Regions from separate parts of the Paenibacillus sp. V4I5 genome, predicted to be linked through region 3. Evidence: a T-box and tRNA genes for the amino acid it is inferred to sense, from the RefSeq annotation. Region 3 holds a T-box; the other regions hold tRNA genes.
The links. A T-box is a leader RNA that pairs with one kind of tRNA and senses whether it is charged. The one in region 3 lies ahead of tyrS (tyrosine--tRNA ligase), so its partner is inferred to be a tRNA-Tyr.

Region 1 (5,152 bases), 2.6 Mb from region 3:
GTAACGACTTGGGCGCTGTCTCAACGAGAGATCCGGTGAAATTTTAATACCTGTGAAGATGCAGGTTACCCGCGACAAGACGGAAAGACCCCATGGAGCTTTACTGCAGCTTGATATTGGACTTTGGTACGATCTGTACAGGATAGGTGGGAGCCTTTGAAGCCTGAGCGCCAGCTTGGGTGGAGGCATCGTTGGGATACCACCCTGATCGTATCGGAGTTCTAACCTGGTACCGTGATCCGGTATGGGGACAGTGTCAGGTGGGCAGTTTGACTGGGGCGGTCGCCTCCTAAAATGTAACGGAGGCGTTTAAAGGTTCCCTCAGAATGGTTGGAAATCATTCGCAGAGTGCAAAGGCATAAGGGAGCTTGACTGCGAGACCTACAAGTCGAGCAGGGACGAAAGTCGGACTTAGTGATCCGGTGGTACCGAATGGAAGGGCCATCGCTCAACGGATAAAAGCTACCCTGGGGATAACAGGCTTATCTCCCCCAAGAGTCCACATCGACGGGGAGGTTTGGCACCTCGATGTCGGCTCATCGCATCCTGGGGCTGAAGTAGGTCCCAAGGGTTGGGCTGTTCGCCCATTAAAGCGGTACGCGAGCTGGGTTCAGAACGTCGTGAGACAGTTCGGTCCCTATCTGTCGCGGGCGTAGGAAATTTGAGAGGAGCTGTCCTTAGTACGAGAGGACCGGGATGGACGTACCGCTGGTGTACCAGTTGTCTCGCCAGAGGCATCGCTGGGTAGCTATGTACGGAGGGGATAAGCGCTGAAAGCATCTAAGCGCGAAGCCCCCCTCAAGATGAGATTTCCCAGTATGTAAGACCCCTTGTAGACGACGAGGTTGATAGGTTCGAGGTGGAAGTGCAGCAATGCATGCAGCTGACGAATACTAATCGGTCGAGGGCTTAACCAATAAACCTAAAATTCTAACTTTACGCAAGTTTCGTATCTAGTTTTCAAGGCGCAAACCACGCTTTGACTGTTTGGTGATGATGGCGGAGGGGACCCACGCGTTCCCATCTCGAACACGACCGTTAAGCCCTCCAGCGTCGATGGTACTTGAACCGCAGGGTTCTGGGAGAGTAGAACGTTGCCAAGCAGAATACCCCTAGTGGGTATTTTTTTTGCCGCCCTGTACACTGTTTTACACATTAGGGCCCTTAGCTCAGCTGGTTAGAGCGCACCCCTGATAAGGGTGAGGTCGGTGGTTCGAGTCCACTAGGGCCCACCAATTAACTTCATAGTTAGTATCGGGGTCCACGGAAATTTTTTGGGGTAATATAGGGATCTTTGATGAAATCAGTCTCACTAATATGGGGCCATAGCTCAGCTGGGAGAGCGCCTGCCTTGCAAGCAGGAGGTCAGCGGTTCGATCCCGCTTGGCTCCACCATTTTCCCTGATAGCTCAGTTGGTAGAGCACTCGACTGTTAATCGAGTTGTCACAGGTTCGAGTCCTGTTCGGGGAGTCAAACCCCCAAGAAGTGAAGTGATGCTTTGTAGCATATTCCTATTACTTTTTGGGGGCCCCAATAAACACATTCGTGGAGAAGTGTCCGAGCGGCCGAAGGAGCACGATTGGAAATCGTGTAGGCGTCACAAGCGTCTCGAGGGTTCGAATCCCTCCTTCTCCGTTTCTTTAGATAAAGGAAAGACAATATGGCGGCGTAGCTCAGCTGGCTAGAGCGTACGGTTCATACCCGTAAGGTCGGGGGTTCGAGCCCCTCTGCCGCTACTGATAAATTGGAGAGATACCCAAGTGGCTATAAGGGGACCCTCTGCTAAGGGGTTAGACTGCGTAAGTGGTGCGAGGGTTCGAATCCCTCTCTCTCCGTAGGTAAATTTTTTAAGTTTGGCCCGTTGGTCAAGTGGTTAAGACACCTCCCTTTCACGGAGGTAACAGGGGTTCGAGTCCCCTACGGGTCACCAATAATCTTCATATCCCATGGAGGCTTAGCTCAGCTGGGAGAGCATCTGCCTTACAAGCAGAGGGTCGGCGGTTCGATCCCGTCAGCCTCCACCATATTTTAATATCTGGCTAGTCATGTCGCGGGGTGGAGCAGCCCGGTAGCTCGTCGGGCTCATAACCCGAAGGCCGCAGGTTCAAATCCTGCCCCCGCAACCAAACTCTTTACTGAGTGTTGTTTTCATAGTGTGGAGCTGTGGTGTAGTGGCCTAACATGCCTGCCTGTCACGCAGGAGACCGCGGGTTCGAATCCCGTCAGCTCCGCCATTTTTTATGAATGAATATGCCGTTGTAGCTCAACTGGTAGAGCAACTGACTTGTAATCAGTAGGTTGGGGGTTCAAGTCCTCTCGACGGCACCACAATTCCCAAAAAAGTGAAGATAAGCTTTATAGCAACGCTAATACTTTTTTTGGGCTCGGTAAGGCTTTATATGTGGAGGCTTAGTGAAGTGGCTAAACACGGCAGACTGTAAATCTGCTCTCTTCGAGTTCGGTGGTTCGAATCCATCAGCCTCCATCCAATCTACGTTGGGGATTAGCCAAGCGGTAAGGCAACGGACTTTGACTCCGTCATGCCAAGGTTCAAATCCTTGATCCCCAGTTCTTCACTTGAGTCATTAGCTCAGTTGGTAGAGCACCTGACTTTTAATCAGGGTGTCGTAGGTTCGAATCCTACATGACTCACCATATATAGGGATCTTTAGGCGTAGACTAAAGTCTCTCAGATTGCCTTATTTACAACATGCGCGTATGGCGGAATTGGCAGACGCACTAGACTTAGGATCTAGCGGGCGACCGTGGGGGTTCAAGTCCCTCTACGCGCATCAAATCCTCAGCAGTATTCATACTCCTGGAGGTACCCATGCGGAAGTGGCTCAGCGGTAGAGCATCGCCTTGCCAAGGCGAGGGTCGCGGGTTCGATCCCCGTCTTCCGCTCCATTTAATTAAGCGCCCTTAGCTCAGCTGGATAGAGTATTTGACTACGAATCAAAAGGTCGGGAGTTCGAATCTCTCAGGGCGCGCCATTTTTTATTAGAAATACATATTACTTTCGGGACGTAGCTCAGCTTGGTAGAGCACCTGCTTTGGGAGCAGGGGGTCGCATGTTCAAATCGTGTCGTCCCGATAAACACGCGGGCGTAGTTTAATGGTAGAACTTCAGCCTTCCAAGCTGATCGCGCGGGTTCGATTCCCGCCGCCCGCTTCACAGAAAAAGATCACCTTCGGGTGGTCTTTTTCGTTTGTACAGGAACTCTGTGAACTCAAATTTTAATTTGGAGTGCCCCCATCACCGGTGATGTCATAGAACTATGCCTCGATGATAACCTGCATCTGAATTACATTAGCTCCGTATAATTTAATAAATAGAAATGAGGAATCCTCTGCTGTAGCATGTAACCCTTGAGATAAACCTCTTTCATGGTAAATTTAATGGAGAAGTGATACAAGTAATGCATGTGAACCGATGTTCAGGGGTTGTGACGCTTGTCACCGGATCGGAATAGGTTAATTAATTTACATACATAAAGGAGTACAAAACCCATGATGCTAAATAAAAGAAATAAACTAGTTGAAGTGAGCAGAACGCTAGCTAAGGTTGCAATAGGCGAAGTATTTTCCGATGTAGTCATTAAGAATGGAACACTCGTCAATGTGTATTCTGGTGAATTAATTGAGCATATGGATGTTGCTGTTGCTGCTGGGAGAATTGCCTATGTAGGGAATGCAGACCATACCATTGGGGCTCAAACGGTCATTATCGATGCCACAGGGAAGTATATGTCTCCAGGCTTATTAGATGGTCATATGCATGTTGAAAGCACTATGCTTTCCGTTACCGAGTTTGCCAAAGCGGCATTAGCCAAAGGAACAACGGGGATTTTTATGGACCCACATGAAATTGCCAATGTGTTTGGAACAGAAGGTGTAAGGCTGATGCACGAAGAGGGGCAGCAGCTGCCTCTTAAAGTTTTTACGACTTTCCCATCCTGCGTACCAGCGACTAACGGCTTGGAAGATGCAGGTGCAAGCTTAGAAGTAACCGATATTAAAGAGGGATTGCAGTGGGACAACGTGGTCGGACTAGGCGAAGTCATGAATTTTCCTGGTGTCGTTTACGGTGATCCGAAAATGTGCGGGGAGATTGAAGAAACAATCAAGAGTGGTAAAACGGTCACAGGACATTTTCCGAGTGATGATGATCGTATGCTGCAGGCTTATATGGCATCGGGCGTGACATCTGATCATGAAACCGTAACTAGGGAACAAGGTCTTCACAAAGTCCGCATGGGGATGCACCTTATGATTCGTGAAGGTTCGGCCTGGCATGATGTCAAAGAGGTCATTAAGGTGGTAACCGAAGATAAGGTCAACACGGCCAATATTTCGCTCGTCACGGATGATGTAAGTCCGCAAACGTTGGTGGAGAAAGGGCATCTCAATCATGTGGTTTGCCGCGCAATCGAAGAGGGTGTCGACCCTGTAACTGCGATTCAAATGGTAACGATTAATGTGGCCCGTTATTTTAAAATGGAGCAAGATTTGGGCAGTATTACTCCCGGTAAATATGCTGACATTTTATTACTGGATGATTTACAGAAGGTCGAGCCTTCCACGGTCATTACCGACGGTCAAGTTGTTTTTGATAATGGCAAGCTTACGGTTGATTTCCCCGATTTCGTCTATCCCGAACACATCCGTAATTCCATGAACGTTAAGCGCGAGCTTACGGCAGAGGACTTCAAGCTTGTAAGTCGAAGTAATCAGGATAAGACGCAAGTCAATGTCATCCGCATTATTGAAAACAGTGCAAGAACAGAGAAAATGACTGCAGCTCTAGGTGTTGAAGAAGGGATCATCCAACCAGATGTAGAGCAGGATATTATCCGTCTCGCCTGTATCGAGCGACACCGTGGAACGGGTCAAATTTCACTTGGTTTTACGCATGGCTTTCAATTGAAGGCGGGTGCAGTAGCATCTACAGTGGCGCATGACAGTCATAATCTAATTGTTATGGGGATTAATGAACAGGATATGGCTTTGGCTGCTAATGAGCTTGTCAAAATGGGAGGCGGTATGATTGTTGTAGAGAACAGTAAAGTGCTGGCTCAAGTACCGATGACCATCGCAGGCCTCATGTCAGATAAATCATTGCTTGAAGTCGTTAAAGAGGTTGCTGAGCTC
Region 2 (5,152 bases), 2.1 Mb from region 3:
AATTCCTGCCAAAATCTTTCCTCCATAAGAGGTTTATGGGATTCAAACAATGAAGAGTATTTTTTGTAAGTTCGATCTATCATAAGTTTTTGTATGACACGGCTAACAACAGCCTTTAATTCTTCATAATTAACAGGCTTCAACAAATAATCAAAACTGCCTAGGTGAATCGCTCTGCGTGCATAACTAAAGTCAGCATGACCTGTGACAAAAATCGTTTCTGTTTGGGGATAATTTTCTTTTATCCATTCTAATAGTTCTAAGCCATTACATGAAGGCATTTCTATGTCACAAATTACGATATCTACTGCGGATAAAGCAAACCGCTCTTTGGCCTCCTCCGCATTGAATGCCTCAAATACTTCTGATATGTCCATCTGTGACCAATCAATGCCTTGAGTGATACCTTTGACGGCATATAACTCATCATCCACAACCAACAAGTTATACATCTTCATCCTCCTCGCTTACAGAATAACTCATCGGAATACCTAATTTAACTTCAGCGCCTCTAACTTTACCATTGTTAAACAACAATTTTGCTTTTCCTTTATATCTGATACGCTGCCTTTTTATTACATTTTGAATACCTAGATGGCCTTCTGCAAATAACTCATCTTCGTAACTGACTTCTTTCAAATTTTTCAATAAAGTCTCAGAAAATCCCACTCCGCTATCACTGACTTCTATCCATAAGAAATCATCCGGCATTTGTTCATCTGCTGTCACGATGATTTGAACCGTAAAGAGTTCTCTTCGATCCGCAAATCCATGGATGATGCTATTTTCAACAAATGTTTGAATCGTTAAAGGTAGGATATCACATTTCCGATATTGATCCGGCAGTTCAATCTCATAAACGAGTTGGTTAGGAAACCGCAGCTTTTGGATCTCCAAATAATTTTGAGTGTGTCTGATTTCAGCTTCTAATGTCACGGTCCCTTGTTTAGTCTGCGTAATAAAACGAAAGTATTCTGCCAAATGCTGTGTCATTTTTTGGATCAAAGCATATTCCTTAATAGCTGCTAAACTATAAATAATATTCAATGAATTTAAATAAAAATGCGGTCGGATTTGCACTTGCAGAAGTCCAAATTCAGCCTCCTGCGTACGAATTTTCTCCTCATAAACATTTATTTTCAACTTTGAAATCTCTGTAACCATATTGTTAAACGTGCCTATCAAAAAAGAAAATTCACTCGAGTGATCTTCATTCAATCGAATGTTTAAATCACCTCGCATAATACGTTTCATCCCAAGCATCAATGTATTCATTGGCTTCAATAAGACACTTCGCAGAAAGTATAAGTAAAAAAGCAGAATCAATATCCCACACAAAGGGATAAAATATACCGCTATCTGAAAGAATGGAAGATGTTTCAGCATAGTCCCTTCGGGAATCATTACGGTGTAATTAATGTTTGCAATTTCAGAAAAAACACTAATCAACAAATATTTATTATTATCCTTCGGATCAGTTACAATTTGGTACGTATTATTAAGATGAGGTACTGCTTCAACGGCTTCCTTTAGTTCCGAAGCTCCAAGCGTCGTATGTGATGCGACATCCCCATTTTTGGAAAGTATGACTGCACCGCCGGTTGTCCCCATATCCAAAAACTGTAACGAAGCGACCAAGCTGTCTGTATTTACGATTGCCCCCGCGATGAGATTGTTCGTCAGGCGCGTAGTTTTCATCAAGACTGTTCGATTTTCAAATTGAATTAACTGCCATACCGGCGAGTCCATGTTTTTCTGATCAGTTATTTCTATTGGAACTGATTCCGTAATTAGCCGCTGCTGAAAATAATAATCCTTTTTAGTTACAAAGGTCACATCCTGTGTCCGGTCATTAAAAAGAAATATGGTATCCAGCAGAAAAAAATAATTGAGGTTCGTTTGAAAGCGATTGACTATTCTTTTTTTAGTTAGCAAATACTCGTCCGTACCAAATGTGAGATCATTTAGCTGATTAATGTCAATTTCGTTATCCCATAAATCATACAGATAGGTGTTAGTTTCAGCAAATATCTGATTGATTTGCTTTACATGCTGCGCAAGTAAGTTGCTATTTGTTGTGGAGACTTGCTCTCGTACGACATTTATTGCATACAAATTATTAAATAATAGAAAAAATACAAGCGGAATAATAATGATTAGAAAGCCAGTAATGAATTTGAAACGCAAGGAATTTCTCATATCCATCCTCCTTTCAGTCAGAAAAATAAATGAAGTATTTTCTCGATTTCACAGCCATTTGTATATGATTCAAACGCATTAAATTTTATATCCATACAATATAAAAAATAGGACATGAAATCAAATGATTTCATGTCCTATTTTTGCTTCATACCGGCAAGAGGACTCGAACCTCCACCCTTTCGGACTCGATTTTGAGTCGAGCGCGTCTGCCATTCCGCCATGCCGGCATATGAAGTTGTAAAGATAATGGTGCCGAAGACCAGACTTGAACTGGTACGGTAGTCACCTACCGCAGGATTTTAAGTCCTGTGCGTCTGCCGATTCCGCCACTCCGGCTAATAAATGTGGAGGCGCCACCCAGATTCGAACTGGGGGTAAAGCTTTTGCAGAGCTCTGCCTTACCACTTGGCTATGGCGCCTTAGTAATAATGGAGCGGAAGACGGGGATCGAACCCGCGACCCTCGCCTTGGCAAGGCGATGCTCTACCGCTGAGCCACTTCCGCATATAAAACTGGGGATCAAGGATTTGAACCTTGGCATGACGGAGTCAAAGTCCGTTGCCTTACCGCTTGGCTAATCCCCATTATGTTACTTGGGTAATAATGGGCGGACGACGGGACTTGAACCCGCGAATGCTGGATCCACAAACCAGTGCGTTAACCCCTTCGCCACGACCGCCACAATATTAAGTTTCTTACTTTTTTGGCAGGGGCAGCAGGAATTGAACCCACACCAAAGGTTTTGGAGACCTTTGTTCTACCCTTAAACTATGCCCCTAGAAAAAGTAAATGGAGGCTGATGGATTCGAACCACCGAACTCGAAGAGAGCAGATTTACAGTCTGCCGTGTTTAGCCACTTCACTAAGCCTCCACAAAGCAATGGTGCCGTCGAGAGGACTTGAACCCCCAACCTACTGATTACAAGTCAGTTGCTCTACCAGTTGAGCTACAACGGCATATTAAGTTTGTAAAAATGGTGGCTCGGGACGGAATCGAACCGCCGACACGAGGATTTTCAGTCCTCTGCTCTACCGACTGAGCTACCGAGCCTTACTTGATTTTGAAAAAATGGCGGAGCTGACGGGATTCGAACCCGCGGTCTCCTGCGTGACAGGCAGGCATGTTAGGCCACTACACCACAGCTCCATGCTAAGTACAATATCTTCTTCTATAAGAAGATTGGTTGCGGGGGCAGGATTTGAACCTGCGGCCTTCGGGTTATGAGCCCGACGAGCTACCGGGCTGCTCCACCCCGCGTCATTAAGCATATATGATGAATCCTAGTAAAGCAAGTCTTACTAAAGGAATCATGGTGGAGGCTGACGGGATCGAACCGCCGACCCTCTGCTTGTAAGGCAGATGCTCTCCCAGCTGAGCTAAGCCTCCATGGAAGTAAGAATGGTGACCCGTAGGGGACTCGAACCCCTGTTACCTCCGTGAAAGGGAGGTGTCTTAACCACTTGACCAACGGGCCTTGCTAGAAAGATAGTGGCGGAGAGAGAGGGATTCGAACCCTCGAGACGCTTGTGACGCCTACACGATTTCCAATCGTGCTCCTTCGGCCAGCTCGGACACCTCTCCATATGGCTCCCCGAACAGGACTCGAACCTGTGACAACTCGATTAACAGTCGAGTGCTCTACCAACTGAGCTATCAGGGAATAGAAACAATGTTCACTTCAAGGATTTATTCCTTGAAAACTAGATACGAAACTTGCGTAAAGTTAGAATTTTAGGTTTATTGGTTAAGCCCTCGACCGATTAGTATTCGTCAGCTGCATGCATTGCTGCACTTCCACCTCGAACCTATCAACCTCGTCGTCTACAAGGGGTCTTACATACTGGGAAATCTCATCTTGAGGGGGGCTTCGCGCTTAGATGCTTTCAGCGCTTATCCCCTCCGTACATAGCTACCCAGCGATGCCTCTGGCGAGACAACTGGTACACCAGCGGTACGTCCATCCCGGTCCTCTCGTACTAAGGACAGCTCCTCTCAAATTTCCTACGCCCGCGACAGATAGGGACCGAACTGTCTCACGACGTTCTGAACCCAGCTCGCGTACCGCTTTAATGGGCGAACAGCCCAACCCTTGGGACCTACTTCAGCCCCAGGATGCGATGAGCCGACATCGAGGTGCCAAACCTCCCCGTCGATGTGGACTCTTGGGGGAGATAAGCCTGTTATCCCCAGGGTAGCTTTTATCCGTTGAGCGATGGCCCTTCCATTCGGTACCACCGGATCACTAAGTCCGACTTTCGTCCCTGCTCGACTTGTAGGTCTCGCAGTCAAGCTCCCTTATGCCTTTGCACTCTGCGAATGATTTCCAACCATTCTGAGGGAACCTTTAAACGCCTCCGTTACATTTTAGGAGGCGACCGCCCCAGTCAAACTGCCCACCTGACACTGTCCCCATACCGGATCACGGTACCAGGTTAGAACTCCGATACGATCAGGGTGGTATCCCAACGATGCCTCCACCCAAGCTGGCGCTCAGGCTTCAAAGGCTCCCACCTATCCTGTACAGATCGTACCAAAGTCCAATATCAAGCTGCAGTAAAGCTCCATGGGGTCTTTCCGTCTTGTCGCGGGTAACCTGCATCTTCACAGGTATTAAAATTTCACCGGATCTCTCGTTGAGACAGCGCCCAAGTCGTTACGCCATTCGTGCGGGTCAGAATTTACCTGACAAGGAATTTCGCTACCTTAGGACCGTTATAGTTACGGCCGCCGTTTACTGGGGCTTCAATTCATAGCTTCGGAACCGAGGTCCCTAACCACTCCTCTTAACCTTCCAGCACCGGGCAGGCGTCAGCCCGTATACTTCGCCTTGCGGCTTCGCACAGACCTGTGTTTTTGCTAAACAGTCGCTTGGGCCTTTTCACTGCGGCCCCCTCGGGCTATTCACCCTACCGAGGCACCCCTTCTCCCGAAGTTACGGGGTCATTTTGC
Region 3 (5,152 bases):
AGCCAGTTTTACCAGATATCTCAATTTTGCCATATGATTTGTACTTTTTCATCAAATCAGTTGCTGTCCCTTGGCTAACCACCGTTTTCATCATATCTGTAATCAGATACGCACTTTGTGGGGAATAGACAGGGGTTGGCTTTTGATCATGTGTATAAATCGTTTTGCCATTGGAATCTTTGATTTCGCGAATCATAAACGTCTCATTGAATACGCCTTTATTCGGAATAGATGCATAAGCGCCAGTTAGTTCCTTTACCGAAGTTCCTCGGCTTAGTCCGCCGATTACGCCGGTCTGGGCATAATAATCTTCTTTTTGAATGGACGTGATACCGAGTTTTTTAGCAAATTCCCAGGAATCATTAATACCCACTTTATTCAAAAATATATCAATAGCAGGGATGTTGTAAGACTGGTTTAAAGCTCTTCTTGCTGTCATTAATCCGTGAAACTTGTGATCCCAGTTTTCTGGAAGATGAAAGCCTTTGACACCGTCTTTTAGAATAATTGGGATATCATCCACGATACTAGCCGGCTGAATGGCCCCTTTCTCTAAGGCTGGTATATAGGCGGCAATGGGTTTCATGGTTGATCCAGGCTGTCTGAATGCTTGTGTGGCGTGATTGAGCTGCTCTTCGAAGAAATTGCGGCCCTCAATCATCCCTTTTATAGCTCCGGATTTAGAATCGATCATGATGGCCCCGACTTGTTCCATGCCTTTTTTATCATCTGTAGGGGCAAAGTTTTTATCGTTACTCGATATTTCATGCATGGAATCATAAATGGTCTTGTCTATGGTTGTATAGATTTGATAACCACCACGTAAGAGCTGAGTATGTATACCCTTTAACGCTTCATTATAAGCGGCCTGGTTTTTCTTAGGATCAAGCTCAGGCTTCTGGATCTTCAACAAAATTTCTGCAGCTTCTTTTTCCGTTTCAATCATGAGGTAAGGATAAGTCGTATAAGCCTTCTGAGCCGCAGGGGGCATGGAAGCTTTGAGATCAAATTTAAGTGCTTCTTGGTACTGTTCATTTGTAATTTTCTTTTCTTCCAGCATCCGTTTGAGTACTAACTGTTCACGCGTGACCGCTTTTTTGAAACCATCTTCATCAAAGTCGGGCTTGCTCGTGAAGGCAGAGTACTGCGATGGGGATTGCGGCAAACCGGCTAAGTAAGCTGCTTGAGCAACGTTTAACTTATCCAGATCGTCGATGTTAAAGAGGCCTTTGGCAGCTGCTTTAATCCCATATAGATTATAGCCTGTCGCGCCATTGCCATAAGGAATTTTGTTTAAATAAGCAAGCAAAATTTCATCCTTGGACATTAGGCGTTCCATCCGCAGCGCGAGCAGCAGCTCTCTTGCTTTACGGCCATCATCGCGGTCGAGTGTAAGAAATACCCGTCTGGCAAGCTGTTGCGTAATCGTACTTCCACCTGTTTGTACTTCTTCGTTCAGCAGTTTCTGAGTTACTGCCCGATAAAGCCCGCGGATATCGATCCCGCGATGGTTGTAGAAGTCTTTGTCTTCAATGGCGAGGACAGCGTCTAACAGAAGTTGCGGAATATCGTCTAGCTGAGCGAGACGCCGATCTTCTTCTGTTCGCAATTGCCCAATGACGGTATCATCATTGAAGTAAGCGAAACCTGTGACTGCATTTTCCTGCATCTGCTGACGTATGGCCTCTTCCGTGCGCACAGGATCTTTTTTGACTAGGGCACTGACATACCCGAATGCGGCAGATCCACCGACAATTCCCGCCAAAAAGGCACTAATGATGGTCCATTTTAAGGTAATCCAAGTTACTTTGAATGTAGTTCTCACCCAAGGGCGATTCCATTTAGCGAAAAAATTGCGCATAAGTTCCAATATCCTCCTTACATGAACCCTAATAGTATACCATAACTGCCCCATTTGCGGTAATGATGAAGCGAAGAAACGATGCCGACATGGTTTGACAACACCCGGAAACATGTGATAAATTTTTATCAAATGCGTTGAAAGATCAGCAGTAGGTAGCTTGTGGATGCTTTCAGAGAGCCGGTGGAGGGTGCGAACCGGTACCTGCAGGTTAGTGAATTACGGTCTTGAGCAGTGAATGGGAACCTGCAGCCAAATTAAGCTGCACAAGTAGTATTTGCCGATTAAACCCCGTTAAAGGTTCTTGAGTGAAAATAGCTAGCCGTGCACATAACACCTGTTATAGATGTACGTAACTACTGTTTTAATTAGGGTGGTACCGCGAGTCAAGTCTTCTCGTCCCTTTGTGGATAAGAAGGCTTTTTTTGTATGTTTAAGGAAAAAGGAGATGGATGAACATGGATATTTTGAAGGATTTGGAGTTTCGCGGACTGCTTCATCAAATTACAGATCGAGAGGGCTTAGACAAAAAGCTTAGCGAGGAGCGTGTTACGCTTTATTGCGGCTTTGACCCGACTGCGGACAGCTTGCACATCGGTAGCTTGCTGCCTATTCTAACTCTGAGACGCTTTCAGCTTGCTGGTCACGTTCCTCTAGCACTCGTTGGCGGGGGAACAGGACTGATTGGTGATCCTAGCGGAAAAGCCAATGAGCGAACACTCAATGGGCCTGAAGTTGTTGAGGCTTGGTCACAAAGCATCAAAAATCAGTTATCGCGCTTTCTCGACTTCTCCACCGAAATTGAAAATAGTGCAGAGCTTGTTAACAATTACGATTGGTTAGGATCTCTGAACGTCATCGAATTCCTTCGTGATGTAGGCAAAAACTTTACCGTTAATTACATGTTGGCAAAGGATTCTGTTGATTCACGGATCTCCAAAGGGATTTCTTTCACAGAGTTCAGTTATATGATTCTGCAGTCTTACGATTTCCTGAAGCTCAATGAAACGAAAAATTGCTCTGTGCAAATTGGCGGAAGTGACCAATGGGGTAACATTACAGCTGGCCTTGAGCTTATCGGTAAGTCCACAGATAGACGTGCTTACGGGGTAACCTTGCCGCTTGTGACAAAGAGTGATGGTCAAAAGTTCGGGAAGACAGAAGGCGGAGCTATTTGGTTGGATGCAAGCAAAACGTCTCCTTATCAGTTCTACCAATTCTGGTTGGGCACAGCCGACAACGATGTCATCCGTTTCCTGAAATATTTTACTTTCGTTTCTCATGAGGAAATCGAACGTCTTGAGGAAGAAGTGCAAGCTCAGCCTGAGAAAAGAGAGGCACAGAAACTGCTTGCCCGTGAAGTTACGAAGCTTGTACACGGCGGGGACGCGTTAGAAAGTGCTCTTAACATTACAACGGCTTTATTCAGTGGTAATATTCAGGACCTTTCTCGTACGGAGATTGAAGAAGCGTTCAAGGATGTTCCATCTACAACCATAGAACAAGATGATATTGCGTTGGTTGATTTACTGATTTCCGTAGGAGCAGCACCGTCCAAACGTCAAGCACGTCAAGATATTGAAAGCGGAGCTGTCACGGTCAATGGTGTTAAAGTGACGCAATTCGATGCCGTTACCAAAGATCTGGGTAGGCTCGGAGAGTCTTACCTTGTTATTCGCCGCGGTAAAAAGAATTACTACCTTGTCCAGTTTGCTTAACGAAAAAAAAGCCCCTTAGGGAAATCCCTGAGGGGCTTGCTTTTATTAACGGCTGTAGAACTCGACGATTTGTTTCTCGTCAATTTCTTGTGGAAGCTCAGAACGTTCTGGCAAACGAATGTACTTGCCTTCTACGCTTGCATCGTTGAACTCAAGGTAAGTTGGCAGGTAGTTACGGTTAGTAAGAGCTTCTTTCACTGCGGAAAGACCTTTGCTTCTTTCACGAAGAGCAATAACGTCACCCGTAGATACGATGTAAGAAGCGATATCTACTTTTTTGCCGTTCACAGTAACGTGACCGTGAGCAACTAGTTGACGCGCGCCTGCGCGGGAGTTGGAAAGACCAAGACGGTAAACCAGGTTGTCCAGACGGCTTTCAAGCAAGATCATGAAGTTCTCACCGGAAATACCTTTTAGTTTGGAAGCTTTATCGAACAAGTTGCGGAATTGCTTCTCGTTCAAACCGTACATGTGACGAAGCTTTTGTTTTTCATTTAATTGAACGCCATAGCCGCTCATTTTTTTACGTTGTCCTGGGCCATGTTGACCTGGAGGGAATGGGCGTTTCAAGTCTTTACCGTTACCACTCAAAGAAATACCAACACGACGGCTTAATTTAAATTTAGGTCCTGTATAACGTGACATTTAGGAAAAACTCCTTCTTTTCAACAATTAGTTTAGTAGATAGCATCTAGATGTCAGGGTGAAGACAAGTGCCTGGTTTTGCTTACGAATCATACTGTGATTCCCTGACAAGAGTAGTTCAGCCGCTGTCTTGGCAGGAGCAAAAGCAGTGAGGGTGATCACAAATGGCATTCACCGAAATCATGTTGTTACTCGACTTCTAATTTTATTAAAAACACGGGCATGTGTCAAGTCTTAATCCTTTAAAGTGATTCTAAAATATCGTGCAATAAGCACAGAAAAATAGTATGATAAATGAGGTAAGATTTAGCCTGGATCAATAGGACTACAGTTTGTTGGTGAAGGAGAGCCTATGAGTGAATCACTTCGTAGTATGAAACAACATAGTCGTGCAGAACACTTCGAAGAGTTTCTTCGGCAAGGACTTGTTCTTTCTAGCAACTTTTCCTATTGGGAATCCAATTGTGATCATGTCGTACGAGATGCGTTTGATGAGTGGATTCACCAATTCGGGCAAGCAATGCTACCGCCTCAAACCGCACTGCTATGCGTGGATACGGATCTGAAAGTGGTTAAGGCTTGCTTTCATGATACACTTCTTACTGATGCATTGATGCAGGTAGGGGCATCGTGGAGCTATGCAGAACGCAATGACAATCCGTTGGCACGATGTGCTGAGAATCCCACAATGCATATAATGACGAGCGATGAAATGAGCGCAAAAGAACGGAAGACAGTTTTGGCTGCTTCGATTCCAGTCCTAGATCCACAAGGAATTCCAATTTTATATTTGGGACTATTTTCCCATGCAATTGAAGAAGCAAATGAACTTGCACAATTGTTCTATATACTTTCCCTTTCTTTCCAAAGTAGTGTGCAGAGCGTAGAGGATCGTCGTAAGTACGATCATTTGTTTATGCAGCATCTG

Region 1: it has a tRNA-Tyr gene. The T-box ahead of tyrS (tyrosine--tRNA ligase) is inferred to sense a tRNA for this amino acid. The anticodon was not compared.
Region 2: it has a tRNA-Tyr gene. The T-box ahead of tyrS (tyrosine--tRNA ligase) is inferred to sense a tRNA for this amino acid. The anticodon was not compared.

What each region holds. Positions count from the first base shown of each region.
Region 1 is NZ_JAUSZB010000002.1:5,492,842-5,497,993, forward strand. It holds rRNA gene QFZ78_RS26975 (23S ribosomal RNA) at 1-917, shown strand, start outside; rRNA gene rrf (5S ribosomal RNA) at 987-1,103, shown strand; tRNA gene QFZ78_RS26985 (tRNA-Ile) at 1,159-1,235, shown strand; tRNA gene QFZ78_RS26990 (tRNA-Ala) at 1,320-1,395, shown strand; tRNA gene QFZ78_RS26995 (tRNA-Asn) at 1,399-1,471, shown strand; tRNA gene QFZ78_RS27000 (tRNA-Ser) at 1,549-1,636, shown strand; tRNA gene QFZ78_RS27005 (tRNA-Met) at 1,664-1,737, shown strand; tRNA gene QFZ78_RS27010 (tRNA-Ser) at 1,748-1,836, shown strand; tRNA gene QFZ78_RS27015 (tRNA-Glu) at 1,857-1,931, shown strand; tRNA gene QFZ78_RS27020 (tRNA-Val) at 1,950-2,025, shown strand; tRNA gene QFZ78_RS27025 (tRNA-Met) at 2,051-2,127, shown strand; tRNA gene QFZ78_RS27030 (tRNA-Asp) at 2,159-2,235, shown strand; tRNA gene QFZ78_RS27035 (tRNA-Thr) at 2,254-2,329, shown strand; tRNA gene QFZ78_RS27040 (tRNA-Tyr) at 2,405-2,486, shown strand; tRNA gene QFZ78_RS27045 (tRNA-Gln) at 2,499-2,570, shown strand; tRNA gene QFZ78_RS27050 (tRNA-Lys) at 2,581-2,656, shown strand; tRNA gene QFZ78_RS27055 (tRNA-Leu) at 2,714-2,793, shown strand; tRNA gene QFZ78_RS27060 (tRNA-Gly) at 2,834-2,908, shown strand; tRNA gene QFZ78_RS27065 (tRNA-Arg) at 2,918-2,994, shown strand; tRNA gene QFZ78_RS27070 (tRNA-Pro) at 3,022-3,095, shown strand; tRNA gene QFZ78_RS27075 (tRNA-Gly) at 3,103-3,173, shown strand; gene ade (adenine deaminase) at 3,512-5,152, shown strand, end outside.
Region 2 is NZ_JAUSZB010000002.1:5,955,151-5,960,302, reverse strand. It holds gene QFZ78_RS29260 (response regulator transcription factor) at 1-452, opposite strand, end outside; gene QFZ78_RS29255 (sensor histidine kinase) at 445-2,199, opposite strand; tRNA gene QFZ78_RS29250 (tRNA-Leu) at 2,351-2,429, opposite strand; tRNA gene QFZ78_RS29245 (tRNA-Leu) at 2,450-2,538, opposite strand; tRNA gene QFZ78_RS29240 (tRNA-Cys) at 2,548-2,621, opposite strand; tRNA gene QFZ78_RS29235 (tRNA-Gly) at 2,632-2,706, opposite strand; tRNA gene QFZ78_RS29230 (tRNA-Gln) at 2,715-2,786, opposite strand; tRNA gene QFZ78_RS29225 (tRNA-His) at 2,809-2,881, opposite strand; tRNA gene QFZ78_RS29220 (tRNA-Trp) at 2,907-2,980, opposite strand; tRNA gene QFZ78_RS29215 (tRNA-Tyr) at 2,993-3,074, opposite strand; tRNA gene QFZ78_RS29210 (tRNA-Thr) at 3,084-3,159, opposite strand; tRNA gene QFZ78_RS29205 (tRNA-Phe) at 3,178-3,253, opposite strand; tRNA gene QFZ78_RS29200 (tRNA-Asp) at 3,273-3,349, opposite strand; tRNA gene QFZ78_RS29195 (tRNA-Met) at 3,384-3,460, opposite strand; tRNA gene QFZ78_RS29190 (tRNA-Val) at 3,514-3,589, opposite strand; tRNA gene QFZ78_RS29185 (tRNA-Glu) at 3,603-3,677, opposite strand; tRNA gene QFZ78_RS29180 (tRNA-Ser) at 3,693-3,784, opposite strand; tRNA gene QFZ78_RS29175 (tRNA-Asn) at 3,788-3,863, opposite strand; rRNA gene QFZ78_RS29170 (23S ribosomal RNA) at 3,944-5,152, opposite strand, start outside.
Region 3 is NZ_JAUSZB010000002.1:8,079,744-8,084,895, forward strand. It holds gene QFZ78_RS38245 (transglycosylase domain-containing protein) at 1-1,861, opposite strand, end outside; T-box leader at 1,990-2,268, shown strand; gene tyrS (tyrosine--tRNA ligase) at 2,320-3,579, shown strand; gene rpsD (30S ribosomal protein S4) at 3,625-4,224, opposite strand; gene QFZ78_RS38260 (diguanylate cyclase) at 4,577-5,152, shown strand, end outside.